DNA from 3 places in the Mesorhizobium sp. M2E.F.Ca.ET.209.01.1.1 genome. Region 1 is predicted to be linked to each of the others. Evidence: predicted binding sites of a transcription regulator. Region 1 holds the regulator's gene; each other region holds the start of a gene.
What was found. Region 1 encodes PhoB, which activates phosphate uptake and scavenging genes when phosphate is short. Its sites were predicted from a motif close to TGTCATNNANCTGTCAT; they were not measured.

Region 1 (10,213 bases):
CCGGTTTCCACTTTTCGGGATCATGCTCAGGCCCGCTTGCGATAGAGGGTGTCGAGCCACACCGCCACGACCAGCACGGCACCGACGACGATGCTTTGCAGCGGGGAATCGACGCCGAGCAGCACCATGCCGGACTGCAGCGACTGCATCAGCAGCGCGCCGAGCATGGCGCCGAGCACGGTGCCGGAACCGCCGGCAAGCGATGTGCCGCCGATGACGGCCGCTGCGATGACCAGCAGCTCGTCCAGCGTTCCGAGCGCATTGGTGGATGAATTCTGCCTGGCCGACGAGATCGCCGCCGCGATCGTCGCCAGCACGCCCATGATCATGAACACCTTCATGGTGATCCAGCGTGTGTTGATGCCGGCGAGGTTGGCCGCTTCCGGATTGCCGCCGATGGCGAAGACATAGCGGCCGAAGCGCGTGCGCTTGGTGACGAAGGTCATGATCAGGCCAACGGCGACCGCCATCAGCACCGGAATGGCGATGCCATGCGCGATGAACAGCCCGCCCTCGGGGACGGTGATGTTGTTGGCGGCGGCGTAGCGGTTCACGATGCCGACCGGCCAGGGATAGGAGTTGGCGAGCCACACTGCGCCCAGGATGATCGCGCAGGTGACCGTGGCGAGCAGCGTCTCGGCCCAGACCGGGCGCAGCGGGAAACGGAAGCGCTTGCGCTGCACGCGGCCGTTATAATGCATGAAGATGACCGCCAGGCAGGCGACGATGCCGACGACCCAGCTCCATTTGGCGCCGATCGAACCCGCCGGGCCGCCGCCCATCAGCTGGAACGTGGCGTCGAGCGGCGCAACGGTCTGGCCGCTGGTGACCCACCAGGCAGCGCCCCGCCAGACCAGCAGACCGCCCAGCGTGACGATGAAGGCCGGCACTTCGAGATAGGCGATGATGAAGCCCTGGAAGGCGCCGATGATGAGGCCGAGCGCCAGGCCGATCAGCAGCGCCAGGACCCAGATCCACGGGTTGCCGAGCTCAAGCCCGACGAAGCGAACGAGGAAATGCACCTGCGCAAAGCCCATCACCATGCCGATCACCCCTTCGGCCGATCCCACCGACAGGTCGATGTTGCGCATGACGATAACCAGCACCATGCCTGAGGCCATGATCGCCACGGCCGAAGTCTGCACCGACAGGTTCCAGAGGTTGCGCGGCGTGAGGAAGGTGCGGCTGTCGAAATCGAGCGGATTGACGCCAAGCCGCAGGCTGGAGATCACATGCAGCCCGATCCAGATCAGGAGCAGCGCGCCGATCATGCCGAGCATGCGGGTGTCCAGCTCGGTAGCCTTCAGGAACCGGGCAACGGCGCCCAGCTCCGAGGCACGCGCGGTGTCTGCCGGTTGGGTAGACGTCGTGTCGGTCATGATTTTCTCCCGCCGGCCTGCCGTCTGACGCGGATGCCGGACCTCAGCCTGGAAGCCTATCCGCTCGCGGCGGAACGGTAAATCTTTGAGAAAACGCCGCGGCCTTCGGGCCGCGGCGCAAGGTTTTGGTCTAGTGTCGGCAAAGCTTAGTTGCAGACCTTGACGCTGCCGGCGGCAACGCCAGCGCAGACTTCGTCCTTCTTGATCCAGCCGGCGTCGATGACGACGTTGAGATTGTCCTTGGTGATTGCGATCGGGGTCAGGAACAGCGACTTGACGGTGTTGCCGCCAGGTGTCGTGAAGTCCTTGGCGCCGGCGATGTCGGCCATCTTCTTGCCGTCGGCGAGCTGCGAGGCGATCTCGGCGGCGTTCTTGCCGAGCTCGCGCGCATCCTTCCACACCGACACGGTCTGCGTGCCGAGCGCGATGCGGTTGAGAGCCGCGTGGTCGCCGTCCTGGCCCGAGACCGGAACGGTGCCAGCCAGGCCTTGCGCCGTCAGCGCCGCGACGACGCCACCGGCGGTGCCGTCATTGGCCGCCACAACCGCGTCGACCTTGTTGTCGTTGGCGGTCAGGAACTGCTCCATGTTCTTCTGCGCGTTGGCGGGCAGCCAGCCGTCGGTATAGGCCTCGCCGACATTCTTGATCTTGCCGCTGTCGATCGCCTCCTTCAGCACTTCCATGGAGCCCGAGAACAGGAAGTCGGCGTTCGGATCGGAACCCGAGCCCTTGATGAAGACGTAGTTGCCTTCGGGCTTGGCCTTGAACACCTCACGGGCCTGCATGCGGCCGACTTCCTTGTTGTCGAAAGTCAGGTAGAAAACGTCCTTGTTCTCGATCAGGCGGTCGTAGCCGACGACCGGGATGCCTTCATCGAGCGCCTTCTGCACGGCCGGACCGATCGCCGAGGCATCCTGCGCCAGGATGATCAGCGAATTGGCGCCCTGCGAGATCAGGCTTTCGACGTCGGTCAGCTGCTTGCCCGGATTGGACTGCGCGTCGGCCGAAATATACTTGTCGCCGGCGGCCTCGATGGCGGCCTTCATCGCCGCTTCGTCGGTCTTCCAGCGCTCTTCCTGGAAATTCGACCACGAGACGCCAATCACCTTGCCCTTCGCCTCGGCGACCGAAGCCAGCGTCAGCGACATGGCAACACCCGCCAGAATGGCGGCTGCGAATTTTTTCATCATATCCTCCCTGCGCCCTGTATGGCGCGACCCAGACTGGCCCGAAGGCCGGCATAGAGGCTTTTTTTCGAGCCTCAAAAAAATACTGATGCAGCGAAATGATGCTGTCAACCGAGATTCTGATGGCATTTGATGGGTCCAGGCATTTTTTTCGGGGTCCGCAATAAATAATGACATCGGCTTTGGCTTCTGCCACTATCCCTGGCGTGTCAGCGACAGGCCATGGCATCATCACAAGGCCGCGATGACCGGGGAGGACGTGCGAGACGATGTCGGTCGGAATCCGCCACGACGATTTGCGTCGGCGCAACCGCGCCATGGTGATTTCGGCCGTGCGCCGCGCCGGCCAGCCGTCGCGGACGGAAATTGCCGCCACCACCGGCCTCAGCCACTCGACCATTTCGGCGATCTCCGCCGATCTGATCCAGGAGGGCATTCTCACCGAAAGCAAGGCCAGCGAGCCGACGGCATTGAAACGCGGCCGGCCGCAGATCGGCCTGGCGCTGAACCCCGAAGCCGCCGCGGTGCTGACCGTGGTGCTGTCGCTGAACTTCCTGTCGGTCGCCGTCATCGACTATGCCGGCCAGGTGATCGCCGAGGAACAGCGGCGGCTGGACACGCTCGTCATGCCGCGCGACGAGCTGATCGGCGAGTGCCTGGCGATTGTCCAGCGCCGGCTGCAGGATCCTGATCTCGACGTGAGCAGTGTCGCCCGCATCGCCATGGGCATTCAGGGCATCACCGATTCCCACTCGCGCGCCATGCTGTGGTCGCCGATCACGCCGCTGACCGACATTCCGTTCGCTGACATCCTCGAGAGGGAATTCGACATCCCTGCCACCATGGAGAACGACTGCAACATGATGGCGGTGGCGCTGCGATGGCGCGATCCCGAGCGCTATCGCGACAATTTCATCGCCATCCTGCTCTCGCACGGCATCGGCATGGGCCTTGTGCTGAAGGGCGAATTGTTCACCGGCACGCATTCTTCCGGCGGCGAGTTCGGCCACATGATCCATCGTCCGGGCGGCGCGCTTTGCCGCTGCGGCCGCCGCGGCTGCGTCGAGGCCTATGCCGGCAATTACGCCATCTGGCGCAGCGCCATGGGGATGAGCGAGGACGCTGCGCCGATCGACATCGGCGACGCCGACATGCGCGCCCTTGCCGCCAAGGCGCGCGAAAAGCACGGCCCCGAGCGCGAGGCCTATCGCCGGGCCGGCGAAGCGCTGGGCTTCGGCCTGGGCAGTCTCTTCGCCCTTATCGATCCGGCGCCGGTCGCCATGGTCGGCGTCAGCGCGGCCGCCTTCGACCTGATCGAGCCGGCGCTGAGAGAGGCGATCGCCCAGACCGCCGGCGGCCAGCACTCGAACTCGATCTCCTTCGACGCCGAGCCGAACGAGCTGCCGCTGATCCGAGAAGGCTGCGCCATGCGCGCGCTGACCTTCGTCGACCAGGAGATCTTCGCGCCGGGCATGCAGGCGAGAAGCGGTGCGGGGAAGATCGTCGCCTGACGGTGAAACCAATCATCTAGACGACCCGATTGGGAACGCTGCCGCTCTGCGCCAAATGCTGACATCGATATCTTAGATAGATATCGGACAAGCGACCAATGTCCACCTGCTTAGCTCGATTCCCCGATCGCAATCGCAGCCAACCGCGCTTCTTCGCGCGCAATCAGGGCTTGATATCGCGGATGGCCGTGGAGGGGCATCAACTCGGGCTCTCGCTTGATCCATGCGAGGAGGTGCGCTTTGGGAAGGCAAGTCTCCAACAAATCGAGAGCCCGATCTGGCTCGCCCATTTGGGCAAAGGCGCATGCAATATTGTGGTAGTCCCTCATATCGTCCGGCTCGATCGTCAACGCTCGCGCGGCCCATTCCTCGGCGCGCTCTTTCTCTCCCAGATGGGCCAACGCGATCGCTCCCAACGATAAGGCACGCGCGTTGTCGGGATGCAGCGCGATCTCCCTTTCGGCGCGCTCCAAAGCCCGGCGTGAAGCAGCACCCAGTTCGTCATGTCGTCCCAACAATCGATAGCAATCAGCCGCAATGAGGAGAGCCCAATGGTCTGCTTCAAGAAGCTGAGCGGCGCGCTCGCAATGCTCGATGGCGTCTTCGTAGCGGCCGAGGTAAAGGCAGGTCAGGCCAAAGTTAACTCGCACCTCAAACGAGTCCGGTTCAAGGCGTAGCGATTCCTCATGGGCCGCCAGCGCCTCATCGTTGCGTCCCAGCGCGGCCAGTGCCCGCGCCCTGGCGGCATGAGCCTCGGCCAATGTCGCATCCAGCGCGAGCGCCTTTTCGGCGGCTGATAAGCCTGACTCCTCCGATCCCCCGAAATGCAGGAACGCTTGGCAGAGGGCGACCACAGCCCAGGCGCGGGCGTAATCAGGATCGATCTCCAACGCCTGCCGGCAGAAGCGAACGGCGATCTCCAAGCTTCTCGCTCCCTGCTGCGTGAGGTAGTGCCGACCCAGGAGATAGAGCTGATAGGCCTTCGGGTCTTGCGTTGAGCGGCTCTCGATCGCCGTCTTTTCGGCCGGCAGCAGCCTGATCTTCAGCGCCGCCACGATGGCCTGCGCGATTTCGTCTTGCAGCGCAAAGATGTCTTTCAGTTCGCGGTCATAGCGCTCGCCCCAGACCTGGCTGTCCTTGCTTGCGTCGATCAGCTGCGCCGTGATCCGCACCCGCCCGCCAGCCTTGCGCACGCTGCCTTCGACGACGTATCGAATCTTCAGCCGCTGCGCCAACTGCCCTATCTCGACAGCCTTGCCCTTGAACGTGAACGTGGTGTGGCGCGACAGAACGTTGAGCGTAGAGACCTTCGACAGGTCGGTGATGATGTCCTCGGTGATGCCGTCGCTGAAGTATTCCTGCTCGGGGTCGCCGCTCATGTTGACGAAGGGCAGAACGGCGAGGGAGGGCGCTTCGGGGAGCGCCGGCTTCACCTCCGTTCCTTCCTCTTGGGGCGGGTTCCTTATCGCGATCATCGGTCCGACGAATCGGTAGCCGCGGCGCGGGAGCGTCTCGATCCAGCGCTCGCCGCCGGGTTCTTCCCCGAACACCCGGCGGAGTGCCGCGATCTGGGCAGTTAGATTGCTTTCTTCAACGGCGAGACCGGACCATCCGGCATCCATCAGCGCAGCCTTGGAGACGGGTGCGCCCGCTCGCTCCACCAGCACGCGCAGGAGTGCAACCGCTCGCTGTCCCAATGCGAGGGGCTCGGCATTTCGAAACACGATTCCCGTCTCGGTATCGAGACGGAACGGTCCCATTCGGTGGATCGTCACCATGGGCCGAAATCTACTCGACTTCGGAAACTTTTCCGAACTCTTTCAGGAGCATTTCAGGTCTTTCCGCCGGAGAAGGCAGAGACTGCATAAACATTTCCGGGAGGTTCGACGTGACAACTAGTGTGAAGTCCCTGCCGCCATACGCAAGGCCGCATGCCTGGCGTCGCTGGTCCTCTTCTGGTGTCGGGCGCGTTCTCGGCAAACTGGTGGGCTGGTGCCAGGATGAAGTATTCCGGATCGCCGCGATCGAGGAACTGACTAGGCTCAACGACCACTATCTCGAGGATGTGGGTATCGATCGCAGTGACATCGGCCCGATCGTCGATGCCACGGTGAAGCGCCTGCGGGAAAGCCGGAGGAAGGCTTGAGGCCAGGCGAGCCGGGCCTCATGCACATCCCCCCGCATCGCCACTACTGCGGCATCGGCAACCGCCTGCTATTGAGTTCTGCCCCTCGAACATGATTTCGATCCATCGGGATGGCGGGGCTCTAGCCTAGTCTTCCCTGATCGCATACCCCGCGCCACGAATGGTGCGGATGACATCGGGCATGCGGCCGTTGTTGACGGCCTTGCGCAGGCGTCCGACATGAACGTCCACCGTGCGCTCGTCGATATAGATCGTCTCGCCCCAGACATTGTCGAGCAGCTGGCTGCGCGAGAACACGCGGCCGGGATGCCGCATCATGAATTCGAGCAGCCGGAACTCGGTCGGGCCGAGCCTGATCTCGCTCTTCTTGCGGTAGACGCGGTGCGATTCGCGGTCGAGCACGATGTCGCCGACCTTGAGCACGCTGGACAGCACCTCCGGCTTGGCGCGGCGCAGCAGCGCCTTGACGCGCGCCATGAATTCCGGCGTCGAGAACGGCTTGACCAGATAGTCGTCGGCGCCGGTGGACAAACCTCGAACCCGATCGCTTTCCTCGCCGCGCGCGGTCAGCATGATGATCGGCAGCCGCTCGGTCTCGGGCCGCATCCTCAGGCGCCGGCAAAGCTCGATGCCGGAAACCGCCGGCACCATCCAGTCGAGCACGAGCAGGTCGGGAACGTTTTCCTGCAGGCGGATTTCGGCCTCGTCGCCGCGGGTCACCACTTCAACCTGGTAACCCTCGGATTCGAGGTTGTAGCGGAGCAGCACCCCCAGCGGCTCCTCGTCCTCCACCACCATGATGCGTGGCGCGATCATCGGGGTAACCTTTTCCGTCAGGCCGCCGGCGCCGACATTGCCGTCTCGTCCTGCTTGGGACGGTTGGCGGGCAATTGCATGCCGGTCAGCACATAATAGGCGTTCTCGGCGATGTTGGTCACATGGTCGCCGATGCGCTCGAGATTCTTGGCGCAGAACAGAAGATGCGTGCAAGCGGTGATGTTGCGCGGATCTTCCATCATGTAGGTCAGGAGTTCGCGGAACACGGAGGTGTATTTGACGTCGATGCGCTCGTCGTCGTTGCGCAGCTTGGCCAGCGCCGAAGCATCGCCCACCGTGTATTCCTGGACTACCGCCTGGACCTGGATCAGCACCAGCTGCGCCATGGAATCGATCGAATGTGTGAGGTCGCGCGGCGCGGCGCTGATGCCGACCGAGCCGACGCGCTTGGCGATGTTCTTGGCAAGATCGCCGATGCGTTCGAGATCGCCCGCCATGCGGATCGAGCCGACCACGTGGCGAAGATCGTCCGCCATCGGCTGCCGCTTGGCGATCAGCGTGATCGCGCGGTCGTCGAGCTCGCGCTGGCGCGCGTCCATGATGGTGTCGTCGGAGACGACGCGCTGCGCCAGCGCATTGTCGGTCTCCAGCAGAGCCCTGGTCGCGGCGCCAACCATCGAACCGGCCAGGTCGCCCATGTCGTTGATCAGCCGGCTGATCTGCCTCAGATCCTCGTCGAACGAGGCAACGGTATGTTCGGCCATGATGATGTCCTCGTATGAACTCAGCCGAAGCGGCCGGTGATGTAGTCCTGCGTGCGCTTCTCACGCGGCGAGGTGAAGATCTTCTCGGTCCGGTCGAACTCCACCAGCTCGCCGAGATACATGAACGCCGTCTGCCGCGACACGCGCGCCGCCTGCTGCATGTTGTGGGTGACGATGACGATCGTGTAGTCGGCCTGCAATTCGTCGATCAGCTCCTCGATCTTGGCCGTCGACAGCGGATCGAGCGCCGAGGCCGGTTCGTCGAGCAGGATGACCTCCGGCTTCACCGCGACGGTGCGGGCGATGCACAGGCGCTGCTGCTGGCCGCCCGACAGGCTCTGGCCGCTGGCGTTGAGCTTGTCCTTGACCTCGTTCCACAGCGCGGCGCGCTTCAGCGCCGACTCGACGCGGTTGTCCATCTCGGCCTTGCTGATCTTCTCATAGAGCCTGACGCCGAAGGCGATGTTTTCGTAGATCGACATCGGGAACGGCGTCGGCTTCTGGAACACCATGCCGATCTTGGTGCGCAGCAGGTTGAGGTCCTGCGAGCGGTCGAGGATGTTCTTGCCGTCGAGCAGCACCTGGCCCTCGGCGGTCTGCTTCGGATAGAGCTCGTAGATGCGGTTAAGGACGCGCAGCAGCGTCGACTTTCCGCAGCCCGACGGCCCGATGAATGCGGTCACGCTGCGCTCCGGCAGGGACAGGTTGATGTCCTTCAGCGCCTTGGACTGGCCATAGTAGAAGTTGAGGCCTTTGACCTCGATCTTGGCCTTCTCGACGGTCGTGTCGGCTACGTTCAGGTCGGTGGACAACATCGGTTTCATCTGTCCTCTCTGCGTCCGGTCAGGCTGCGGGCGAAGATGCTCAGCCCGAGAACCGTCAGGGTGATTATGAGAGCGCCCGTCCAGGCCAGTTGCTGCCATTCCTCGTAGGGGCTGAGAGCGAACTGGAAGATGGTCACCGGCAGGCTGGCCATCGGAGCATTGAGATTGCTCGACCAGAACTGGTTGTTGAGCGCGGTGAAGAGAAGCGGCGCCGTCTCGCCGGAGATGCGGGCGATCGCCAGCAGGATGCCGGTGACGATGCCCGACATCGCGGCGCGGTAGGCGACCGAACGGATAACCACCCAGCGCGGCGCGCCGATTGCCGTGCCCGCCTCGCGCAGCGCATTGGGCACGAGGTTCAGCATGTCCTCGGTGGTGCGAACCACCACGGGGATCACCAGGATCGACAGCGCGACGGCGCCGGCGATCGCTGAGAAATGACCCATCGGCCGCACCAGCAGCTCATAGACGAACAGGCCGACGATGATCGAAGGGGCCGACAACAGGATGTCGTTGATGAAACGCACGATTGTCGTAAGGCGTGAAAAGCGCCCGTACTCGGCCATGTAGGTGCCGGCCAGCACGCCGATCGGCGTGCCGACGACGATGCCGATGATGGTCATGACGATGCTGCCGTAGATGGCATTGAGCAGACCGCCGGCATCGCCGGGAGGCGGCGTCATTTGCGTGAACACCGCCAGCGAGACGCCGGACAGGCCCTTGTAGATCAGCGCGCCGAGGATCAGCGCCAGCCAGGCGAGGCCAATGCCGGCGGCGACGACGCAAAGCGCCATCATCACGCCGTTCTTGCGCTTGCGGCTCCGGTGGAGAGACAGGGCTGTCGACATGGATCAGGCTCCCGCACGGCGATCGATACGCAGCAGCATGTAGCGTGCGATGGCAAGGATGACGAAGGTGATGATGAACAGGATCAGGCCGAGCGCCACCAGCGAGGAGGTGTAGAGCTCGCCGTCGGCCTCGGTGAATTCGTTGGCGATGGTTGCCGAGATCGTGGTGCCGGGCGCGAACAGCGAGGCGCTGATGCGGTGCGCATTGCCGATGACGAAGGTGACGGCCATGGTCTCGCCGAGCGCGCGGCCGAGGCCGAGCATCACGCCGCCCATGATGCCGACACGTGTATACGGGATGACCACGCGCCGCGTCACTTCCCAGGTCGTGCAGCCGATGCCGTAGGCCGATTCCTTCAGCACGGCGGGCACCGTGTCGAACACGTCCTTGGTGATCGAGGTGATGAAGGGCAGCACCATGATGGCGAGAATCAGCGAGGAGGTCAGCAGGCCGATGCCGTAGGGCGGGCCGGCAAACAGGCTGTTGAGGCCGGGGATGCCTTTGAAGACCCAGATGATGAAGGGCTGGATCGTCGTCTGCAGGAACGGCGCGAAGACGAACAGGCCCCAGATGCCATAGATGATCGAGGGAATGCCGGCGAGCAATTCGACCGCGATGCCGATCGGGCGCCTCAGCGGGCGCGGGCACAACTCGGTCAGGAAGACGGCGATGCCGATGCCGATCGGCACGGCGATAAGAATGGCGATGGCCGACGTGACGAGCGTGCCATAGATGGGCGCCAGGGCGCCGAAATTCTCAGTGACCGGGTTCCAGGC
Region 2 (10,213 bases), on a different contig from region 1:
TCGCCGATCCACATCGCCAGCAGGAACGGGAAGACGTCGCGAAACCCCTTTGAGATCACCCGTGCCACGAGTGCGGCGATCGACGGCCCGGGCGAGCCGGCGGCGACGAACAAAGCGGCGGCGAAGATCAGCAGCGAGGCGAGATGCATGGGGGCGTTTCCTACGGGATAGAAAGAAACGATAGCCGATCGGAGTAGATTTGGCACGCCCAGCAAGGCGCGATCATCGATCAAGGCGACAATAACTGCCAACGCCGGCGCCGCCCCTCATCCGCCCTTGTCCCCGTAAACGGGGCGAAGGACACTCTCATGGCTGCTTTCGCCAATCGCCACCGTTGCAAGAAAGCGCCGGCGTCGCGGCCAGCCTTCTTCTCCCCGTTCACGGGGAGAAGGTGCCGGCAGGCGGATGAGGGGCAGCGCCAACGCCGACAATTGCTGCTCTTGCCGTTCCCTTGAGCCTTGGCTAGAAGATCCGCCCGACATCTATTTTCGAGCATCGCTTTGCCTCAGTAACCGCCGGTCTCGCCAACTCCTCCGAATGCATCGCAGGCGCAGCTTTAGCGGCCCTGCATCTATTCACGTGTTCTTCAGGCGGCGGTTCGAGACCGGTTTGGCATTGCTGAGCCGCCGCGCGTAATCCGCGCCGACGCCTGACTTCCGAACAGAACAGTCTTCGCCACGCCGTGCCCATGAAGGGCATCTCGGACATTGCCGGCCTGACGGACTTCCCGGCGGGAAGGGCCTACCGGCATGTCTTCTACCTTGCGTGTCCGCTGGACGATCGCACCCGCAATCGCGCCACGACCTCTGATCAACTGCAACCGTTGCGGCGACATCAAACCCTATCGATGCAGCGAAAAATTCCGCGTCAATGCCAATGGCAAGCGCATCGACGTCTGGTTGATCTATCGCTGCGTGAGCTGCGACAACTCCTGGAATTTCACCATCCTGGAACGGCGAAACCGCCGCGATATCGAGCCGGCGCTGCTGACGGCGCTTGAAAGCAACGATCCGGCGCTTGCTCGCTGCTTTGCCTTCGATGCCGCCGCGTTGCGCAACCGGGCCGGGCGGGTCGAGGAATCTCCTGATGTCACGGTCCGAAAGAGGCTGATGGACGGAGAGCCGGGACACGCCGACGCGCTCGCGCTCGAGCTTCGGCTGGAGGGGACGACGCCTTTGCGGCTGGACCGCCTGCTTGCCGGCGAGCTGGGCCTTTCGCGGTCAAGGCTCCAGACCCTGGACGACCGAGGGCTACTGACCATCGAACCGGATGGCGCGAAAGCCTTGCGCAAGCCGGTTCGCGACGGCCTGGCGGTGCGCATCGATCTGGCCGAGGAGGCGGATTGCCCCGCTATCCTGTCGGCAGCGTGCCGCTAGATCGTGATGGCGTTTCGTTGAATCGCCATCACGATCCAGCTCTTTGTTGGAGCATGATCTTTGTCCGAAAACCGGTTCCCAAGTTTCGCCGACGCGGACCTTCGGTTCGGGATCATGCTCTGAAACGAAAAGAGGGAGCCGATGCTCCCTCTTTTGAACCCTTGGCTGAAAAGCTTACGCCGCGCCCATGACCTTGGCGGCCTTCTCGAAACGCTTGCGCTCGTTCGGGTCGAGATAGAGCTTGCGGAGCCGAATGGTCTTGGGCGTCACCTCGACCAGCTCGTCGTCCTGGATCCAGGCCAGCGCCCGCTCCAGCGTCATGCGGATCGGCGGCGTCAGCTTCACCGCCTCGTCCTTGCCGGCGGCGCGGATGTTGGTGAGCTTCTTGCCCTTGAGCACATTCACTTCGAGGTCGTTGTCGCGGCTATGGATGCCGATGATCATGCCCTGATACACCTTGACGCCCGGATCGATGATCATCGGGCCGCGGTCTTCCAGGTTCCACATGGCGTAGGCCACCGACTCGCCCTGCTCGTTGGAGATCAAGACGCCATTGGTGCGGCCGGGCAACTCGCCTTTGTAAGGCTCATAGGCGAAGAACAGCCGGTTCATCACTGCGGTGCCGCGCGTGTCGGTCAAAAGCTCCGACTGGTAGCCGATCAGGCCGCGCGTCGGCGCATGGAAGACGAGGCGCTGGCGATTGCCGCCGGACGGACGCAGCTCGACCATCTCGGCCTTGCGCTCCGACATTTTCTGCACGACGACGCCGGCATGCTCCTCGTCGACGTCGATGACGACTTCCTCCACCGGCTCGAGCAGCTGGCCGTCATCGCCCTTCTGCATGACGACGCGCGGACGCGACACGGCAAGCTCGAAACCCTCGCGGCGCATCGTCTCGATCAGCACCGCAAGCTGCAATTCGCCGCGGCCGGAGACGAAGAAGGAGTCCTTTTCGGCCGATTCCTCGATCTTCAGCGCGACATTGCCTTCGGCCTCGCGCAGCAGGCGATCGCGGATGACGCGGCTGGTCACCTTGTCGCCCTCGGTGCCGGCAAGCGGGCTGTCATTGACGAGGAAGGACATGGTGACCGTCGGCGGGTCGATCGGCTGCGCGTGCAGCGGCTCGTTCACCGCCGGGTCGCAGAACGTGTCGGCGACCGTGCCCTTCGACAGGCCGGCGATCGCCACGATGTCGCCCGCCTGGGCCTCGTCGATCGGCTGGCGCTCGAGGCCGCGGAAAGCGAGGATTTTGGAGACGCGGCCGGTCTCGATCTGGGTGCCGTCATGGTGCAGCACCTTGACCGCCTGATTGGCCTTCAGCGTGCCGGACTCGATGCGGCCGGTGATGATGCGGCCGAGGAACGGATTGGCTTCCAGGATGGTGCCGATCATGCGGAACGGGCCGGGATGCACCGTCGGCGCCGGCACATGCTTGACGACGAGGTCGAACAGCGGCGCCAGGCCCTGGTCCTTCGGACCTTCGGGATTCTCGGAAACCCAGCCGTCGCGGCCCGAGCCGTAGAGGATCGGGAAGTCGAGCTGCTCGTCGGTGGCGTCAAGCGCGGCGAAGAGGTCGAACACCTCGTTGACCACCTCGACATGGCGGGCGTCCGGACGGTCGATCTTGTTGATGACGACGATGGGCCGCAAGCCCACCTTCAGCGCCTTGCCGACGACGAACTTGGTCTGCGGCATCGGGCCTTCGGCGGCATCGACGAGCACGATCGCCGAATCCACCATCGACAGGATGCGCTCGACCTCGCCGCCGAAATCGGCGTGTCCGGGGGTGTCGACGATGTTGATGCGGGTGCCGTGCCAGTCGACCGAGGTCGCCTTGGCCAGGATGGTGATGCCGCGCTCTTTTTCGAGGTCGTTGGAATCCATGGCGCGTTCGGCCACGCGCTGGTTGTCGCGGAAGGCGCCGGACTGTTTCAGAAGCTGGTCGACCAGCGTGGTTTTGCCATGGTCGACGTGCGCGATGATCGCGATATTGCGGAGGTTCATTTTTCTGGTCTCGGGAACGTTGCAGGCAGCAGGCTTAAAAAGCGCCGCCTTTTTCGGTTGCGCGGCTCATACAAGGTTTTTCGCAATTGCGAAAGGGGAGGCCCGACCCCAAATAAATGGTCACTGATTCTTAAACGTCTTGGTGTGAAATGATTCTGTTAACCAAGGCGGAACCTTTGAGGGGCCGGGCGATTTGATGTTTATGACCGATCAGATGTCCAGATTGCGTCCGGTTTTCGCGTGGGCGGCGCTTGGACTGCTCGTCGCGGCGGGCGCCGCGCAGTCGGCGGCCGCGCTCAGGCAAGCCGATCCGATCTCGCCGCCCGATGCCCAAACGGCGCAGCAGATGTTCGCCGATGCCCCCGATGGCGTCGACCCGATCGTCACCGGCCCGGTCAGCGCTGCCTTCAAGCAGCGCCAGAAGGATGCCAACTGCGACGCTGCGGTTTGGCCGAACATTCCCCGGGCTTGCTATCCGGACTGACGCCCTTCATCGCATTCCGAATTAAGATCGCCACGGCGCTTGACGCCACGGGATGTATCGACGCGGGCCGGCGGCCCAGGGTGCGTTGAGATTCAGGTCAGGCCGAGCCGAGAACGCTGGTTGCCGAGAACCGGAGCGGAGCGTACTCGAAGTACGTGAGCACCGGAAGCGCAGGAAACCAGCGTTCGGAGGCCGGCGTCACCTGAATATTAACGCAGCCTAAGCCGATCGCACCGGATCCAGCGTCACCTTGTAAAGCTCATTATCGTCGCGATCCATCAGCCGCACCGTCAGCTGTTCCGTGGCACCCGAAATATCGACCAGCCCGAAAAACTGCAGGCCTGCCGACGGCGGCAGGTTCTGGCCCTGCTCGGCGGTCGGCGCCTTGATGAACTTCAGCTCCGGCCCGAAGGTCATGTCGAGGTCGTTCGGGCCGAACGTGCCGGCATGGATCGGGCCGGAGACGAATTCCCAGAACGGGTTGAAATCCTGGAACTGCGCCTTGTCGGGGTTGTAGTAATGCGCCGCCGTGTAGTGCACGTCGGCGGTGAGCCACACCGTGTTGGTGATGCCGGCAGTCTTGATGAAGCGCAGCACATCGGCGAATTCGAGCTCGCGCCCCTTCGGCTTGCCGTTGTCGTTGTTGCTGACGGCCTCGAAGCCGACCTTCTTCGCCGCATCGTCCCATACGACGAGGCTGAGCGGCATGTCGGCGGCGATGATCTTCCAGGTCGCCTTGGAGTTCGCCAGCTCCCGCTTCAGCCACTTCGACTGCTCTTCGCCGATCATGCGCGACCTCGGCGTCAGCGTTTCATCCAGGTTGGCGCCGTTCGGGCCGCGATAGGAGCGCATGTCGAGGAAGAACACGTCGAGCAGCGGCCCATGCGAGATCTTGCGGTAGACACGGCCCGGCTCCGACGGCTCGTAGCGGATGGTGGTCATCTCATGGAAGGCGCGCGCGGCCCTGGCCGCCAGCACATGGATGGACTTTTCCTTGTAGCGGTCGTCCTTGCTGAGGTCCTTCGAGTCCGACCAGTTGTTCAGCACCTCGTGGTCGTCCCACTGGTAGAAGGTCGGGCAGATGGCGGAGAGGGCAAGCACATGCTTGTCCATCATGTTGTATTTCCACTGGTCGCGATACTCGTCCAGAGTCTCGGCGACCTTGCGCTTGCCGTCGAGCATGACGACGTTCTTCCACTTGCCGCCGCCAGGCAGGTCGACCTCGTCCTTCAAGGCGCCGTCAGCATAGATCGTGTCGCCGGAATGCAGGAAGAAGTCCGGCGTGTGCTTGGCGATGGTCGAATAGGTCTTCATGCCGGTCTCGTCGATGCCCCAGCCCTGGCCGGCGGTGTCGCCCGACCAGGCGAAGCGCACGTCGCGCTTCGACGACGGCGCGGTGCGGAAACGCCCGACGATCGGCTCGGAGACGGCATTGATGTCGGAAAGATCGGCCGCGACCATGCGGTAGAAGATGTCCTGGTCGGAGGCGAGATCGGTGAGCAGCCGCTTCGCCGTGTAGTCGCTGGCCGGCGAGGTATCGAGCGCAGCCAGCCTTGTGGCGTTTGCAAAACTTTCGGTGGTCGACACTTCATACATCACGCGCGCCGGCCGGTCGGTACGCGTCCACACCATGCCGGAGGTGGCGTCGACATCCCCGGACTGCACGCCATGGGTGAAGGCCGGCCGCTGGCTGGCGCGGGAATAATAGGGCAGCGCCAGACCGGAGGCGCCGACAAGGCCGAAGGCGCTGGCCGAGGTGACGAAAGCGCGGCGGGTGAAGGAAAGCTTGTTCATGGCTGTCTCCGGATGGCATTGAACGGGACCGCCAAGCTCTCGCCTCAATGTTTCAGGCGTGTCTCGGAACCATGAAGTTTTGATAACAGGTGCACAGCGGAACTGCTGATCTCCCCCCTTGTGGGGGAGATTGGCAGCTCAGACCATCTGCGGCTCCGGCTCGAACGCCGGCTTGGTCGTGTTGATCAACAGCGAAATACAGGCCGCCGCGATGCCCGTCATGCCGGCGATGAGGAAGGCGAGCTCATAATTGCCCTGCAGCTCGCGCATCGTTCCGCCAAAGGCAGCGGCCGCCGCGGCGCCTACCTGGTGGCCGGCGACGATCCAGCCGAACACGATCGGCCCGCTGCGGTCACCGAAGGCCTCGTTGGCAAGCCTGAGCGTCGGCGGCACGGTGGCGATCCAGTCCAGTCCGTAGAGCACGGCAAAGATGATCAGGCTGATTCCCGAAAAGCCGGAATAGGGCAGGTAGATCAGCGACAGGCCACGGATGGCATAGTAGACGCCGAGCAGCTTGCGCGGATCGAAGCGGTCGGTGAGCCAGCCGGACAACGTCGTGCCGATCAGGTCGAAGATGCCCATCAGCGACAGCAGACCGGCCGCCTGGACTTCGGGAATGCCCATGTCGCCGCAAAACGCGATGAGATGCGTGCCGACGAGACCGTTGGTGGTGAAGCCGCAGATGAAGAAAGTGGCGAACAGGTACCAGAACACCCTGGTGCCGGCGGCGCGGCGCAGCGTGGAGAGCGTATGCGCCAGGAAATTGCCCTGCGATGCCGGCGACACCGGCGGCACGTCGTCGGCATCGGCGCCGTAGCGCACCTGGCCGATCGAGGCCGGACGCTCCGGCACCATCAAATACACCAGCGGGATCAACGCGGCGGTGGCGATCGCGATAGCGATGGCGACAGGCTTCCAGCCGCCCGCTTGAGCGAGCGAAGCGAGCAGCGGTAGGAACACCAGCAGACCGGTTGCGCTGGAGGCCGACATCAGCCCCATCACGAGCCCGCGATTGGTCTTGAACCAGCGGTTGACGATGGTCGCGCCGAGCACGGTTGCGACGGCGCCCGAGCCAATGCCGGAAAACACACCCCACGTGATCAGCAGATGCCACGGCTTGGTCATCAGCAGGCTGAGCGCGGTCGAACCCGACATCACCAGCAGTGACGCAAGCAAGGTGCGGCGCAGACCGATCCGCTCCATCAGCGCTGCGGCAAACGGGCCCGTCAGGCCATACAGGAAGATACCGATCGCGGCAGCGAGCGAGACGACGTCGCGACGCCAGCCGAAGCTCTCTTCCAGCGGCAGCATCATGACGGAGGGCGCGGAGCGCAGCCCGGCGGCGATCAGCAGGCAGAGAAAAATGACGGCGACGACGACGAAGGCGTAGCGCTGGCCAAACGGACGGGATTGAGCTATCATGTTACTGACCGGTACGTTGCAATGGGATCGCGCCATACATACGTACCGGTCAGTAACATTGTCAAGCGAGTTGTTTGCATGCCGTCGGACAAAAAAATTGAAACGTCGATCAGCGAGACCCCGGCTCCAAGGGCGGCGGACAAGATCCTCGACGTGGCGCGCGACCTTTTTTATCGCGAGGGCATCAGGGCGATCGGCGTCGACGAGATCGTCAGGCGCGCCGGCGTCACCAAGCCCAGCCTCTACCGCAGCTTCCCGTCCAAGGATGAGCTCGCCGCCTCCTATCTGCGCAAATACGACCTGGAATTCTGGGAACGCTTCGACGAGGCTGTCGACGCGCATCCGGGCAATCCGCGCGCGCAGATCGTCGCCTTCCTGACCCGTGTCGGCAAACGCACGCAGAAGCCGGATTACCGCGGTTGCGGCATGACCAACGCCGCTGTGGAATATCCCGAGCGCGGGCATCCCGCGCGCATCGTCAGCGAGAACAACAAGCAGGAATTGCGCCGGCGCCTGCGCGCCATGGCCGCCGCGATGGGCGCCAGCGATTCCGACACGCTGGGCGACGGCCTGCTGCTCCTCATCGAGGGCGCCTATATCAGCGGCCAGCTTTTCGGCCGTGGCGGACCGGCGGCGGCGGTCGCCCGCAACGCCGACCTCTTGATCGAAGCCAGCTTGAAGAAATAGCGAGCGGCGTTACGCTTCCGGCAACTCGAAACGGAGTTGCCCGCGATGCGTGCCCTTCTGATCCCGTTTGCCCTCGCCGGTTTCTGCCAGGCGGCCCAGGCCGGCGAAATCTCCAGCGCCTACACCGATCTCGACTCGAAGAAGGACTGCGTGACCTATGCGCAGGCCGCGGAAGGCGACGGCGACTGGGCGGACCTCGTCTGCTCCGGCTATCGCGGCTACCCGGTGCTTATCGGCTACGACGACGCTCGCGAATCCGTCTATTACGGCTTTCCGTCGGACGACATGACCGCGATCTGGGAGAGCTTCACCGCCTTCAACGGATCCGGCCCGAAAGTGGAATGGCGCATCGAGACCAATGGCGACATCGCAATCCCCTTCGCCGCCATCCATCGCCGCTCCGTCAGCAATCCCGAGGACGACAAGAAATCGACCGATGTGCTGGTTGTCGCCAAGGTCGCGCAACCGGAAGAGCATCAGGGCTGCACCGTCGGCCTGGTTTTGGCCACCGGCAACCCACAGGCCAACGATCAGGCGCGCAAGCTGGCAGATGAGAAAGCCAAGACCTTCGTCTGCGGCAAGGACAAGCGCGAAGTGATCGGCGACGTGCCTCCCTTCGGCCGGGTGGATAACTGACAGGCGGCCAATCATTGGGCCAACACCGGATTGGGTTCCCATTCGCCGGCGTGGCTAGTAAACCCTTGCGCGGTCGCAGGTTTTCGGGAGGTCCGCTTGTCCAGTTCTGTCAGCGTCGCGAACGACAACGGCGTGGCGGTGGTCACCATCGACAACCCGCCAGTCAACGCGCTGAGCTTTCATGTCCGCAAGCCGCTTTACGAGGCGCTCACCGCTTTGCGCGACGATCCCGCCGCCAGAGCGATCGTTATCGCCTGCGCCGGGCGGACTTTCGTGGCCGGCGCCGACATCACCGAATTCGGCAAGCCTGTAGAGCAGCCGGAACTGCGAGCCATTATCGCTTTGCTTGAAACCATCGCCAAGCCGACGGTCGCCGCCATTCACGGCACGGCGCTGGGTGGTGGGCTGGAGCTGGCATTGGGCTGCCATTTTCGCGTCGCGGAAAAGAGCGCCAAGCTCGGCCTGCCGGAAGTTAAGCTCGGCCTCTTGCCGGGCGGCGGTGGCACGGTGCGCTTGCCACGCTTGGTCAGCGCCGCGAAGGCGCTCGCCATGATCGTTTCCGGCACGCCGATCTCGGCCGGCGAGGCGAAGGCGGCCGGTCTTGTCGACGATGTTGTCGACAGTGACCTCTTAGTGGAGGCAGTTCGTTTCGCCAGCGAAATGGCCGACCGAGGCGGGCCGTTCGTGCCGGTGCGCGACCGCAATGACCGCCTTGCCGGAACGGATCTCGCCGCCTTCGACGCCCAGGCGGCCGATCTGGCCAAAAAGGTGCGCGGACTGGAAGCGCCGCTTGCCTGCGCCGAAGCCGTGCGCAACGCTATCACCTTGCCCTTCGACGAGGCGCTGGCCGCCGAGCGGCAGCTTTTCCTGAAACTCGTTTCGGGCGACCAGTCGCGGGCGCAGCGGCATCTGTTCTTCGCCGAGCGCGAGGCGGCAAAAATTCCTGGCAAGGACCTGCAGAAGCGCCAAATCGCCCGGGTCGGCATCATCGGCGCCGGCACGATGGGTGGCGGCATCGCCATGGCCTTCGCCAATGGCGGCCTTCCGGTGACGTTGCTCGAGACCAGCGAGGAAGCGCTGCGGCGCGGGCTGGCGACAATCGAAAAGAACTATGCGGTCTCCGTTAGCCGCGGTTCGTTGACGGAGGAGGCCAGGCGGAAGCGCCTCGAACTGTTCAAGGGCAGCACCGACTATGCCGACCTTGCCGGTTGCGACCTTATCATCGAGGCCGTGTTCGAGGATATGGCGGTGAAGAAGGACGTCTTCGGTAGGCTCGACGCAGTCGCCAGGCCCGGCGCCATCCTCGCCACCAACACCTCCTATCTCGACGTGAACGAAATCGCCGCCTCGACCTCGCGGCCGCAAGACGTGCTCGGCATGCATTTCTTTTCGCCGGCAAACGTCATGAAGCTCCTGGAAATCGTGCGCGCCGAAAAGACCGCGCCGGAGGTGCTGGCGACGGTCACCGATCTCGCCCGGCGCATCGGCAAGGTGGCGGTCGTCGTCGGCGTCTGCCACGGTTTTGTTGGCAACCGGATGCTCTCCGCGCGGGGCGCCGAAAACGAGGCGCTCTTGCTTGAAGGTGCCACTCCTGCCCAGGTCGACAAGGCGTTTACCGATTTCGGCTGGCCGATGGGACCGTTCCAGATGGGCGACCTCGCCGGCCTCGACATCGGCTGGCGCAACCGCAAGGCGCGCGGCCAGACAGCCCTGATCGCCGACAAACTGTGCGAACAGGGTCATTTCGGCCAGAAGACCGGAAGTGGGTGGTACCGCTATGAGAGCGGCGCGAGAGAGCCGATCGCCGACC
Region 3 (10,213 bases), on a different contig from region 1:
GCGCGTCGACGGCCAGCGTGAGCGCATCCATCGTCGGCGTGCCGCGCGTGCCGTAAGTGTATTTCTGGCTGCGTCCGGCCATCGAGGCGGCATCGGGGTAAAGCACCGTAGAGGCGTGCACGACCGGCGGGTTGACGAAGCCGAAATAGTCGCGCGGGTTGTTGCCGGAATGGGCAAGCAGCGTGTTGGTGCCCATTCCGATGCTGTCTTTAGCCATGGTTCGTCGCCTATCGAATGATGTCAGGGGACCAGCCATAAAGCGGCGGCCAAGCCCGCGCAACCGCGCCGGGCCCGCCAAAAGCCCGTCTTCGGCTGGGCCAATCCAACCCCGTCCACGCCCAACAAAGCACCGCTACTGCCGAAGCGGATTCGGCCGCCGGATCATGGATTCGCGCCGCCGCGACTTGACTGATTTGTTCGCATCGCCTGCCGGTTTCATGGGCTCTTGTCCGCAATTCAGGCATTTGCGGCAATTGCTTTTCAAACCTTTGGGGTTTCGGTCATTTCCCTTGACCTCACAGGAATAATCGCCTTCGATGCGTTTCGTGAATGGGAGGCAGCGCATCGGCAACCGATGCGGGTCCGGGAGTGGGCCTTGAAGTGGGAGCTGCATTCACAAACGAAAAAGATCAAGCGTCGCCTGACAGCAGGGGCGCCTGTAACAGAAAAGGGTATGTGGGTCATGAAACACATTGCAATCGGCATTCTTGGCGCCGCCGCGCTCGGGTTCATGGCGTCCGCCGCTTCGGCAGGCACGCTCGATACCGTGAAGCAGAAGGGCTTTCTTCAGTGCGGCGTCTCGACCGGTCTCGCCGGCTTTTCGGCGCCGGACGACAAGGGTGACTGGAAAGGCATCGACGCGGACTTCTGCCGCGCCGTTGCGGCAGCCGTTTTCGGTGACGCCTCCAAGGTCAAGTTCACGCCGCTCAGCGCCAAGGAGCGTTTCACCGCGCTGCAGTCGGGCGAGATCGACCTCCTCTCGCGCAACACCACCTGGACCAGCAACCGCGACAGCGCGCTCGGCCTCGATTTCGTCGGCGTCACCTATTATGACGGCCAGGGCTTCATGATCAACGCCAAGAAGCTGCCGGGCGTGAACTCGGCGCTGCAGCTTTCGGGCGCCGCCGTCTGCGTGCAGAGCGGCACCACGACCGAGCTGAACCTCGCCGACTACTTCAAGAAGAACAAGATGGAATACAATCCCGTCGTGTTCGAGAAGCTGGAAGAGGTCAACGCCGCTTACGATGCCGGCCGCTGCGATGCCTACACCACCGACCAGTCCGGCCTCTATGGCATCCGCCTGACGCTGTCCTCGCCGGCCGATCACGTCGTGCTGCCCGAGATCATCTCCAAGGAGCCGCTCGGCCCGGCCGTGCGCCAGGGCGACGATCAGTGGGCGCATATCGCGCGCTGGACCTATTTCGCGTTGCTCAACGCCGAGGAAGCCGGCATCACCCAGGCGAATGTCGAGGAGATGAAGACCTCGACCGATCCGAACATCCAGCGCCTTCTCGGCACCGAGCCGGACGGCAAGTACGGCGCCGATCTCGGCCTTTCCAACGACTGGGTCGTGAACATCGTCAAGGCTGTCGGCAACTACGGCGAAATGTTCGAGCGCAATGTCGGCTCCGGCAGCCCGCTCAAGATCGCGCGAGGGATCAACGCGCTGTGGACCAAGGGCGGCCTGCAATACGGCCCGCCGATCCGCTGATCGAAACGTGATCCGGGAGGCAGGTTGTCTGCCTCCCGGTTTCTCTTTCCAGGGGACGGTCCATGGCTTCGCAGGAAATCCTTCGCGAGGAGCCGAGCCGCGGCTCCTTTATCAATGACCCGAGAATACGCAGCCTGTTCTTTCAGACGCTGGTCGTGATCCTTCTGTTCAGCTCGATCTGGTGGATCGTTCACAACGTCATCGAAAACCTCCAGCGCCTGCACATTGCCTCGGGCTTCGGCTTCCTGAAGAGCAGGGCCGGCTTCGACATCTCCGACACGCCAATCGCCTACACGTCCGACTCAACCTATTTCCGCGCGCTGGTCGTCGGTTTGCTCAATACGATCATCATTGCCGTCGCCGGCATCGTGCTTGCCACTGTCGTCGGCTTCCTCATCGGCATAGGCCGCCTGTCGCAGAACTGGCTGATCCGCAAGATCTGCACGGTCTATGTCGAGGTCTTCCGCAACATTCCGCCGCTGCTGGTCATCTTCTTCTGGTATTCCGGTGTGCTCGCCGTGCTGCCGCCGCCGCGCGAGAGCATCCATCTGCCCCTCGGCTCCTTCCTCAACCAGCGCGGTTTCTATCTGCCGCGCGCCGTCTGGGGAGATGGTTCCTGGCTGATCGGCGTCGCATTTCTGCTCGCCATCGCGATGGCCTGGTTCGTCGCCCACAGGGCGCGGCAGCGGCAGCGGGCAACCGGCCAGCAATTCCCGGTGTTCTGGACGTCGGTCGCTCTCATCATCGGCCTGCCGGTGCTTGCCTTCCTGCTCAGCGGCATGCCGCTCACCTTCGATTTCCCGAAGCAGTCGACCTTCAACCTGACCGGCGGCTTCTGGATCAAGCCTGAGTTCCTGTCGCTTCTGCTGGCGCTCTCCTTCTACACCGCGGCCTTCATCGCCGAGATCGTGCGCGCCGGCATCAGGGGCGTCAGCAAGGGCCAGACCGAGGCGGCAGCAGCACTTGGCCTGCGCTCCGGTCCGATCCTGCGGCTGGTGGTCATCCCGCAGGCGATGCGCATCGTCATCCCGCCGCTCACCAGCCAGTATCTCAACCTGACCAAGAACTCCTCGCTGGCCATTGCGATCGGCTATCCCGATCTGACAGCCACCGCCGGCACCGTGCTGAACCAGACCGGGCAGGCGGTGGAAGGCGTGTTCATCATGATGATTGCCTATCTGGTGCTGAGTCTCGTGACGTCCTTTGTCATGAACATCGTCAACGCCAGAATGGCGCTGGTGGAGAGGTAAGGCCATGCAGGAACACGACATGTCCTGGGTGCGCACCGAGATGGCGCTGGCGCAGCCGGCGCCGCCTACCGAACGCGGCGCCTATGCCTGGGTGCGCAAGAACCTGATCGGTTCGGTGGGCGATACCGTCCTCACGGTGCTGGGCATCGCCATCGTGGTGTGGGTCCTGCCGCAAATCATCAACTGGGCCTTCATCAACGCCGTTTGGACCGGCCCGGACCGCACGGTATGCACCACCGCCTCGCAAGGCGGCATCCAGCCCGACGGTTGGACCGGCGCCTGTTGGGCCTTCGTCAACGCCAAGTTCGGCCAGTTCATGTTCGGCACCTATCCGGTCGAGGAGCGCTGGCGGCCGATTCTGGTCGCCATCCTGTTTGTGGCGCTGCTGGTGCCGATGCTGATCCCGCGCGTGCCGCGCAAGGGGCTGAACGCCCTGCTGCTCTTCGTGGCGCTGCCGATCGTCGCCTTCTTCCTGCTGGTCGGCGGCGTGTTCGGCCTGCCGCATGTCGAGACTCCGCGCTGGGGCGGGCTCCTCGTCACGCTCAGCCTGTCTTTCGTCGGCATTGCCGTGTCGCTGCCGATGGGCATCGTGCTGGCGCTCGGCCGGCGTTCGAAGATGCCGATCATCAAATGGCTATGCGTCGTCTTCATCGAAACGGTGCGCGGCATTCCGCTGATCACGGTGCTGTTCTTCGCCAGCGTCATGCTGCCGCTGTTCCTGCCGGAAGGCGTCAGCTTCGACAAATATCTGCGGGCCCTGATCGGTGTTTCGCTGTTTGCCGCCGCCTATATGGCGGAAGTGGTGCGCGGCGGGCTGCAGGCGATCCCGAAGGGCCAGTATGAAGGCGCCGACTCGCTCGGCCTTGGCTACTGGCAGAAGATGGGCCTGATCGTGCTGCCGCAGGCGCTGAAGCTGGTCATCCCCGGCATCGTCAACACCTTCATCGGCATGCTCAAGGACACCAGCCTGGTCCTGATCATCTCGATGTTCGATCTGCTCGGTGTGGTGAAGCAGAACTTCGCCGACCCCAACTGGGCGACGCCGCAGACCCCGAAGTCCGGTCTGATCTTTGCCGCCTTCGTTTTCTGGCTGTTGTGCTTCGGCATGTCGCGCTATTCAATGTACACCGAACGCCGGCTCGACACCGGCTACAAACGCTGATGCCTGTCGCCCAAAACTGTGGCGCGGTTTGGAGTAACGACATGCATCAAGAACAACGATAAGGGGAATTGGCGATGACCACCGAAAACGCCGTCAGCGCGGAAGACCTGAAGGTCGATGCCAAGAAGATGCACATCTCGACCACGGATGTCGCCATCGACATTGTCGGCATGCACAAATGGTATGGCGAGTTCCATGTCCTGAAGGACATCAACCTCAAGGTGATGCGCGGCGAGCGCATCGTCATTTGCGGTCCTTCCGGCTCCGGCAAGTCGACCATGATCCGCTGCATCAACCGGCTGGAGGAGCACCAGAAGGGCAAGATCATCGTCGACGGCAAGGAACTCACCAACGATCTGAAGAAGATCGACGAGGTGCGCCGCGAGGTCGGCATGGTGTTCCAGCATTTCAACCTGTTCCCGCATCTGACGATCCTGGAGAACTGCACGCTGGCGCCGATCTGGGTGCGCAAGATGCCGAAGAAGCAGGCCGAGGAAATCGCCATGCATTTCCTCAAGCGCGTCAAGATCCCGGAGCAGGCCAACAAATATCCGGGCCAGCTCTCCGGCGGTCAGCAGCAGCGCGTGGCGATCGCCCGTTCGCTGTGCATGAACCCGCGCATCATGCTGTTCGACGAGCCGACCTCGGCGCTCGATCCCGAGATGATCAAGGAAGTGCTGGAGACGATGGTTGGCCTGGCGGAAGAAGGCATGACGATGCTGTGCGTCACCCACGAGATGGGCTTTGCCCGCAAGGTCGCCAACCGCGTGATCTTCATGGATCAGGGCCAGATCGTCGAGCAGAACACGCCGGCCGAGTTCTTCGACCACCCCCGCCATGAGCGCACGAAGCTGTTCCTCAGCCAGATCCTGCACTAAAGCGCACGCCCACTCGGTCGTCATCCCAGGGCGAAGCAAGGAGCGAAGCGACGCGCGCAGAGCCTAGGATCCATGCTGTTACGCCAAGGCGTTGCAACGGCTCAGAATTCTACTCCGCCGCACCTGATGGCGGACGTCACGGCATGGATCCTCGGGTCAAGCCAGAGGATGACGAAATCCCGAGGCGGCCGACTTACTGCGTCCGATGAGAAGAGCGCTGCGATACCTTGCAATGCTGCTCGCAGCGGTGGTGCTTGCGGCCACACTCGGCACGCTGGTGCCGCGGCCGCTCTGGCCTGCCGCCGCGGCAGGCGAGGGCACGCGCCACATCCTGGTGCTCAAGAACCCTATCCACACCGATATCGCCGTGCCCCTTGACGATGGCGTGCGCCGGCGCTTCGCCTTCCTGGCCGGTGCCGGTCTGCCGATCGAGGCGCCGGAGGCGCGCTATATCGTCTTCGGCTGGGGCGGCCGCGCCTTCTATCTGGAGACCCCGACCTGGTCTGAGTTGAAGGCCATGCCGGTGCTGAAAGCGCTGACGCTTGACGCTTCGGTGATGCATGTCGATGTCGCCGGTGCGATCAAGGACCCGCATCCGGACGTTGCAGGCTTCGTCGTGGATGAACAGCATTTTTCGGCGCTGCTCGACTACATAGCGGCGAGTTTTCAGCAGGGGTCGGATGGGCCGGTTGCCATCGAGAACGCCGGCTATTCAACCTATGACCGTTTCTACGAGGCCAATGGCCATTTCAACGCGCTGGTCGGCTGCAACACCTGGACGGCGGCGGGACTGAGGATTGCCGGCCTGCGGACGGGTTGGTGGAACCCGCTGCCGGTATCGCTTTGGTGGTCGATGGGGCTGTACAATTAGCAGTCGCTTCTTCCAGAAATTTGCGAATCCCTTCGCGCCCGTCTTCCGCCAGCCTACCCAGCCCTCAGCCCTCCCACCGCCGCGCCACCTTCCGTTCCTCCCAGCCATAAAGCCAGTCCAGATCCGCCGCGAGCTTTTCCGCCGGCCGCGCCGCCAGCACCAGATTGCGGGCGACCGCGACCGGTCCCCAGGCGTGCCAGGTCAGCCGATTGAGCGCGCCGCGCTTGAGCACCCTTTCGACGCGCGGCCGCCTGAGATTTTCCCAGACGGCGAGGCTGTGGGCCGGATCGCCGGGAAAATCGGCAACCAGATTGGCGAGCATCGAGGCGTCCTCGATCCCCATGGCCGCGCCCTGCGCCGCGAACGGCGTCATGGCATGCGCGGCGTCGCCGATCAGCGCGATGCCTTGCGGGACCGCCCAGCGCTGTTGCTGCACAGTGTGCATTGGAAACGCCGTCCACGGCCCCGCCAGCGCGACGAGCCTTGCGAGCATCGCTGCGGTGCCGTGCATGGCATTGGACAGGATGGCCGGGTCGGCATGGCCCGACCAGCCTTCCGCGATACGTTCGCCTCTGGTGAAGGCGGCGAGGTTGACGGTGCGGCCCTTGCTCACCGGATAGGCGACCAAATGGAAGCCGGGATGCAGGAAGGTTGTGACGCAGGCCGCCGCTCCGATCTCGGCAAAAGCCTGCCCGGCAGGGCTGTCGACCGCCACCGTGGCGCGCCAGGCCAGTCGGCCCGAGAAGCGGCTTTTCGCGAAGGCGGCATCCTGGGCCGCAAGCTGTGCGCGAACCGTCGACCACACGCCGTCGGCTCCGACCAGCAGACCGGCTGCAACCGACATGGTTTTGCCTTCGGTCTCGACCGTCGCGGTCACGCTTCGCGCGTCGGCGGCGATGCCTGTCACCCGTGCGCCGGTAACGAGCTCGATATCGGGCCGATCCGCCACTTCCTCCGTCAGGGCCGCCTGCAGGTCGGCGCGGTGCGCCACCAGATAGGGCGCGCCCCAGCGCTGCTCGGCCGCCTGTCCAAGCGGCACGCGCGCCAACTCGCGCAGGCTTTTGGCATCCTTCAGCACCACCGCTTCGGGCCGGACCGCGTTGGGCAACAGGCGGTCCAGTGCGCCAAGCCGGCGCAGGATGCGGGTCGCGTTCGGAGACAGCTGGAGGCCGGAGCCGGCCGCCTGGAGCTGCTTGGCTTGCTCGAACAGTCTCACCGGCAAACCGCGCTCGGCGAAGGCAAGTGCCGCCATCAGCCCGGCTATACCTGCCCCGGCTATGACGATTTGCCGGGACCGTGTTTCAGTCATGGTCGGGGAAAGGGCTCAGGCAGCCTGATCGACATAGAGGCAGCCGGCCGGCTGCGTTTCCGTCGCCTTCAGCGACGGCGAATAGCGGTAAAGCGTCGAGCAGTAGGGGCAGACTTTTTCATTGTCGTCGCCCATGTCGAGGAACACATGCGGATGATCGAAGGGCGGGTTGGCGCCGGTGCACATGAATTCCTTGACGCCGATCTCGATGACCGGATGGCCGGCGTCGTTCTGGAAATGGGGAATGCTACCGCCTGCCATCGTCGTCTCCAATCGGGTTCGGCCAGTGGGTGTGACCCGCCTGCATCTGGAGCATAACATGCCAGTTTGCAAGATCGATGAAATCAAACTGTCGCAAAAGGCTGGCAGAGGATAAGTTGAGCCGGTTAAGCGCGTGAGGCCGGGCACGGAGCGATTCCGTGACGATCATGCGTCACAAAAAGATGTTAGGGCGTCGCCGGACGGCAATATGCGGCGCTCCCAGGGACGGTTGCAGGCAGAGCGGGAAACCATGAACGAACTGAAGCCGGTGCAGAGCGAGTTCATTACCGTCGAGGCGGCGAGCCCCGACGGCGGCAATCCCGACCGTTTCGTCAACCGCGAGTTTTCCTGGCTGCAATTCAACCGCCGCGTGCTGGAAGAGTCGCTCAACGAGCATCACCCGCTGCTCGAACGCGTCCGCTTCCTGTCGATCTCGGCCGCCAATCTCGACGAGTTCTTCATGGTCCGCGTTGCCGGCCTTGCCGGTCAGGTGCGAGAGGGTATCGCGCTGAAAAGCCCGGACGGCCGAACCCCCGAGCAGCAGCTCGAGCAATTGCTGCGCGAGGTCGAGCGCCTGCAGGAGGACCAGCAGAAGAGCCTCTCGGCGCTGATGGCCCTGCTCAACAAGGAAGGCATCGAAAGCATCACCCGCGACGCGCTGACCAAGGATGAGAAGACCTGGCTGGAGGAGCATTTCCAGGAACAGGTCTTCCCGGTGCTGACGCCGCTGTCGATCGATCCGGCCCACCCGTTTCCCTTCATCCCCAATCTCGGCTTTTCCATCGCCCTGCAATTGCGCCATCGCAAGAACGGCGAGGAGATGAGCGCGCTCTTGCGCCTGCCGGTGGCGCTCAGGCGCTTCATCCGCCTGCCGGACCGCAAGCGCCATGTGCGCTTCATACCCCTGGAAGAAGCGGTCGGTATCTATATCGGCAAGCTTTTCCCCGGCTATGAGGTCAAGGGCTCGGGCACGTTCCGCATCATCCGCGACAGCGATATCGAGGTCGAGGAAGAATCGGAAGACCTCGTGCGCCTGTTCGAGACGGCGCTGAAGCGGCGCCGCCGCGGTTCGGTGATCCGCATTGAGTTCGACACGCTGATGCCGGCGGAGCTGCGCGATTTCGTCGCCGGCGAGCTCGGCGTCTCGTCGAGCCGCATCAGCGTGCTCACCGGTCCGCTGGCGCTCAACCAGATTTCCGAGATCGTCGCCATCCCGCGCGACGACCTGAAGTTCACCCCCTACAATCCGCGCTTCCCCGAACGAATCCGCGAGCATGGCGGCGACTGCCTGGCCGCCATCCGCGAAAAGGACATCATCGTCCACCACCCGTACGAATCCTTCGACGTGGTGGTGCAGTTCCTGCGCCAGGCCGCCGCCGACCCGGAAGTGGTGGCGATCAAGCAGACGCTCTACCGCACCTCGAACGACAGCCCGATCGTGCGCGCGCTGATCGACGCCGCCGAGGCCGGCAAGTCGGTGACCGCGCTGGTCGAGCTGAAGGCGCGCTTCGATGAGGAGGCCAACATCCGCTGGGCGCGCGACCTCGAACGCGCCGGCGTCCAGGTCGTGTTCGGCTTCCTGGAGCTGAAGACCCACGCCAAGATGTCGCTCGTCGTGCGTCGCGAGGACGGCCGGCTGCGCAATTACGTCCATCTCGGCACCGGCAACTACCACCCGGTCACTGCCCGCATCTACACCGATCTGTCCTTCTTCACCACCGATCCGACGATCGCGCGCGATGTCGCGCAGATCTTCAACTTCATCACCGGCTATGCCGAACCGGCCGAGGAGATGCGCCTTGCCGTGTCGCCCTTCACGCTGCGCAACCGCATCCTGAAGCACATCGCCGAGGAAGTCGTCCATGCCCGCGAAGGACGGCCGGCGCGCATATGGATGAAGATGAACGCGCTGGTCGACCCGACCGTCATCGACGCGCTCTACGACGCCAGCCGGGCCGGGGTCGAGATCGACCTCGTCGTGCGCGGCATCTGCTGCCTGAGGCCGCAGGTGCCGGGTCTCTCGGAGAACATCAGGGTGAAATCGATCGTCGGCCGCTTCCTCGAGCACAGCCGCATTTACTGTTTCGGCAATGGCTACGGCCTGCCCTCGGACGAGGCGATCATCTACATCTCGTCCGCCGACATGATGCCGCGCAATCTCGACCGCCGCGTCGAGACCCTGGTGCCGATCACCAATCCAACTGTGCATGAACAGGTGCTTGGCCAGATCATGCTGGGCAACATCATGGACAACCAGCAAAGTTTCGACGTATTGGCTGACGGCACCTCCCGGCGCGTTGTGCTGGAGGAGGGCGAGGAGCCGTTCAACGCGCAGGAATATTTCATGACCAATCCGAGCCTCTCCGGACGGGGTGACGCGCTGAAATCGCATGCGCCCAAGCGCATCGCCCAGTTCAAACGCCGCAAGAAGAACAGCGCCGCGTGATTGCAGTTTCCCAGGGCCGGCTTCAGGACCGGCGACCGCTGTCGATCATCGACATAGGGTCGAACTCGATCCGCCTTGTCGTTTATGAGGGGCTGGCGCGCTCGCCCTCGCTGCTGTTCAACGAAAAGATGCTGGCCGGCCTTGGCCGCGGCATTGTTTCGACGGGCAAGCTCGACCCCGAAGCCGTGACGCGCTCGATGGAGGAGTTCCGCCGCTTCAGCGCGCTGTCGGATCAGGCGGGCGCCGAGCACATGTATGTGCTGGCCACAGCCGCCGCGCGCGAGGCGGGCAACGGTCCCGATTTCATCCACCGCGCCGAAGAGGT

Region 2: a site for PhoB is predicted at 5,730-5,746, ahead of EN852_RS19200 (alkaline phosphatase). Genes of this name have one in related genera too.
Region 3: a site for PhoB is predicted at 7,521-7,537, ahead of EN852_RS30575 (RNA degradosome polyphosphate kinase). Genes of this name have one in related genera too.

The regions. Positions count from the first base shown of each region.
Region 1 covers NZ_SADP02000012.1:25,989-36,201, reverse strand. The annotation lists gene EN852_RS21455 (sugar ABC transporter permease) at 27-1,379, opposite strand; gene xylF (D-xylose ABC transporter substrate-binding protein) at 1,526-2,566, opposite strand; gene EN852_RS21445 (ROK family protein) at 2,836-4,077, shown strand; gene EN852_RS21440 (winged helix-turn-helix domain-containing protein) at 4,188-5,855, opposite strand; gene EN852_RS40905 (DUF1127 domain-containing protein) at 5,966-6,223, shown strand; gene phoB (phosphate regulon transcriptional regulator PhoB) at 6,350-7,039, opposite strand; gene phoU (phosphate signaling complex protein PhoU) at 7,057-7,764, opposite strand; gene pstB (phosphate ABC transporter ATP-binding protein PstB) at 7,785-8,588, opposite strand; gene pstA (phosphate ABC transporter permease PstA) at 8,585-9,436, opposite strand; gene pstC (phosphate ABC transporter permease subunit PstC) at 9,440-10,213, opposite strand, start outside.
Region 2 covers NZ_SADP02000010.1:78,437-88,649, forward strand. The annotation lists gene EN852_RS19180 (LysE family translocator) at 1-149, opposite strand, end outside; gene EN852_RS19185 (DUF1062 domain-containing protein) at 750-1,376, shown strand; gene typA (translational GTPase TypA) at 1,551-3,380, opposite strand; gene EN852_RS19195 (hypothetical protein) at 3,595-3,864, shown strand; gene EN852_RS19200 (alkaline phosphatase) at 4,084-5,658, opposite strand; gene EN852_RS19205 (MFS transporter) at 5,797-7,080, opposite strand; gene EN852_RS19210 (TetR/AcrR family transcriptional regulator) at 7,159-7,767, shown strand; gene EN852_RS19215 (hypothetical protein) at 7,813-8,403, shown strand; gene EN852_RS19220 (3-hydroxyacyl-CoA dehydrogenase NAD-binding domain-containing protein) at 8,500-10,213, shown strand, end outside.
Region 3 covers NZ_SADP02000026.1:17,162-27,374, reverse strand. The annotation lists gene EN852_RS30615 (cystathionine beta-lyase) at 1-217, opposite strand, end outside; gene EN852_RS30610 (amino acid ABC transporter substrate-binding protein) at 683-1,711, shown strand; gene EN852_RS30605 (amino acid ABC transporter permease) at 1,774-2,961, shown strand; gene EN852_RS30600 (amino acid ABC transporter permease) at 2,966-4,123, shown strand; gene EN852_RS30595 (amino acid ABC transporter ATP-binding protein) at 4,198-5,001, shown strand; gene EN852_RS30590 (TIGR02117 family protein) at 5,207-5,872, shown strand; gene EN852_RS30585 (FAD-dependent monooxygenase) at 5,937-7,181, opposite strand; gene EN852_RS30580 (zinc-finger domain-containing protein) at 7,197-7,442, opposite strand; gene EN852_RS30575 (RNA degradosome polyphosphate kinase) at 7,693-9,888, shown strand; gene ppx (exopolyphosphatase) at 9,885-10,213, shown strand, end outside.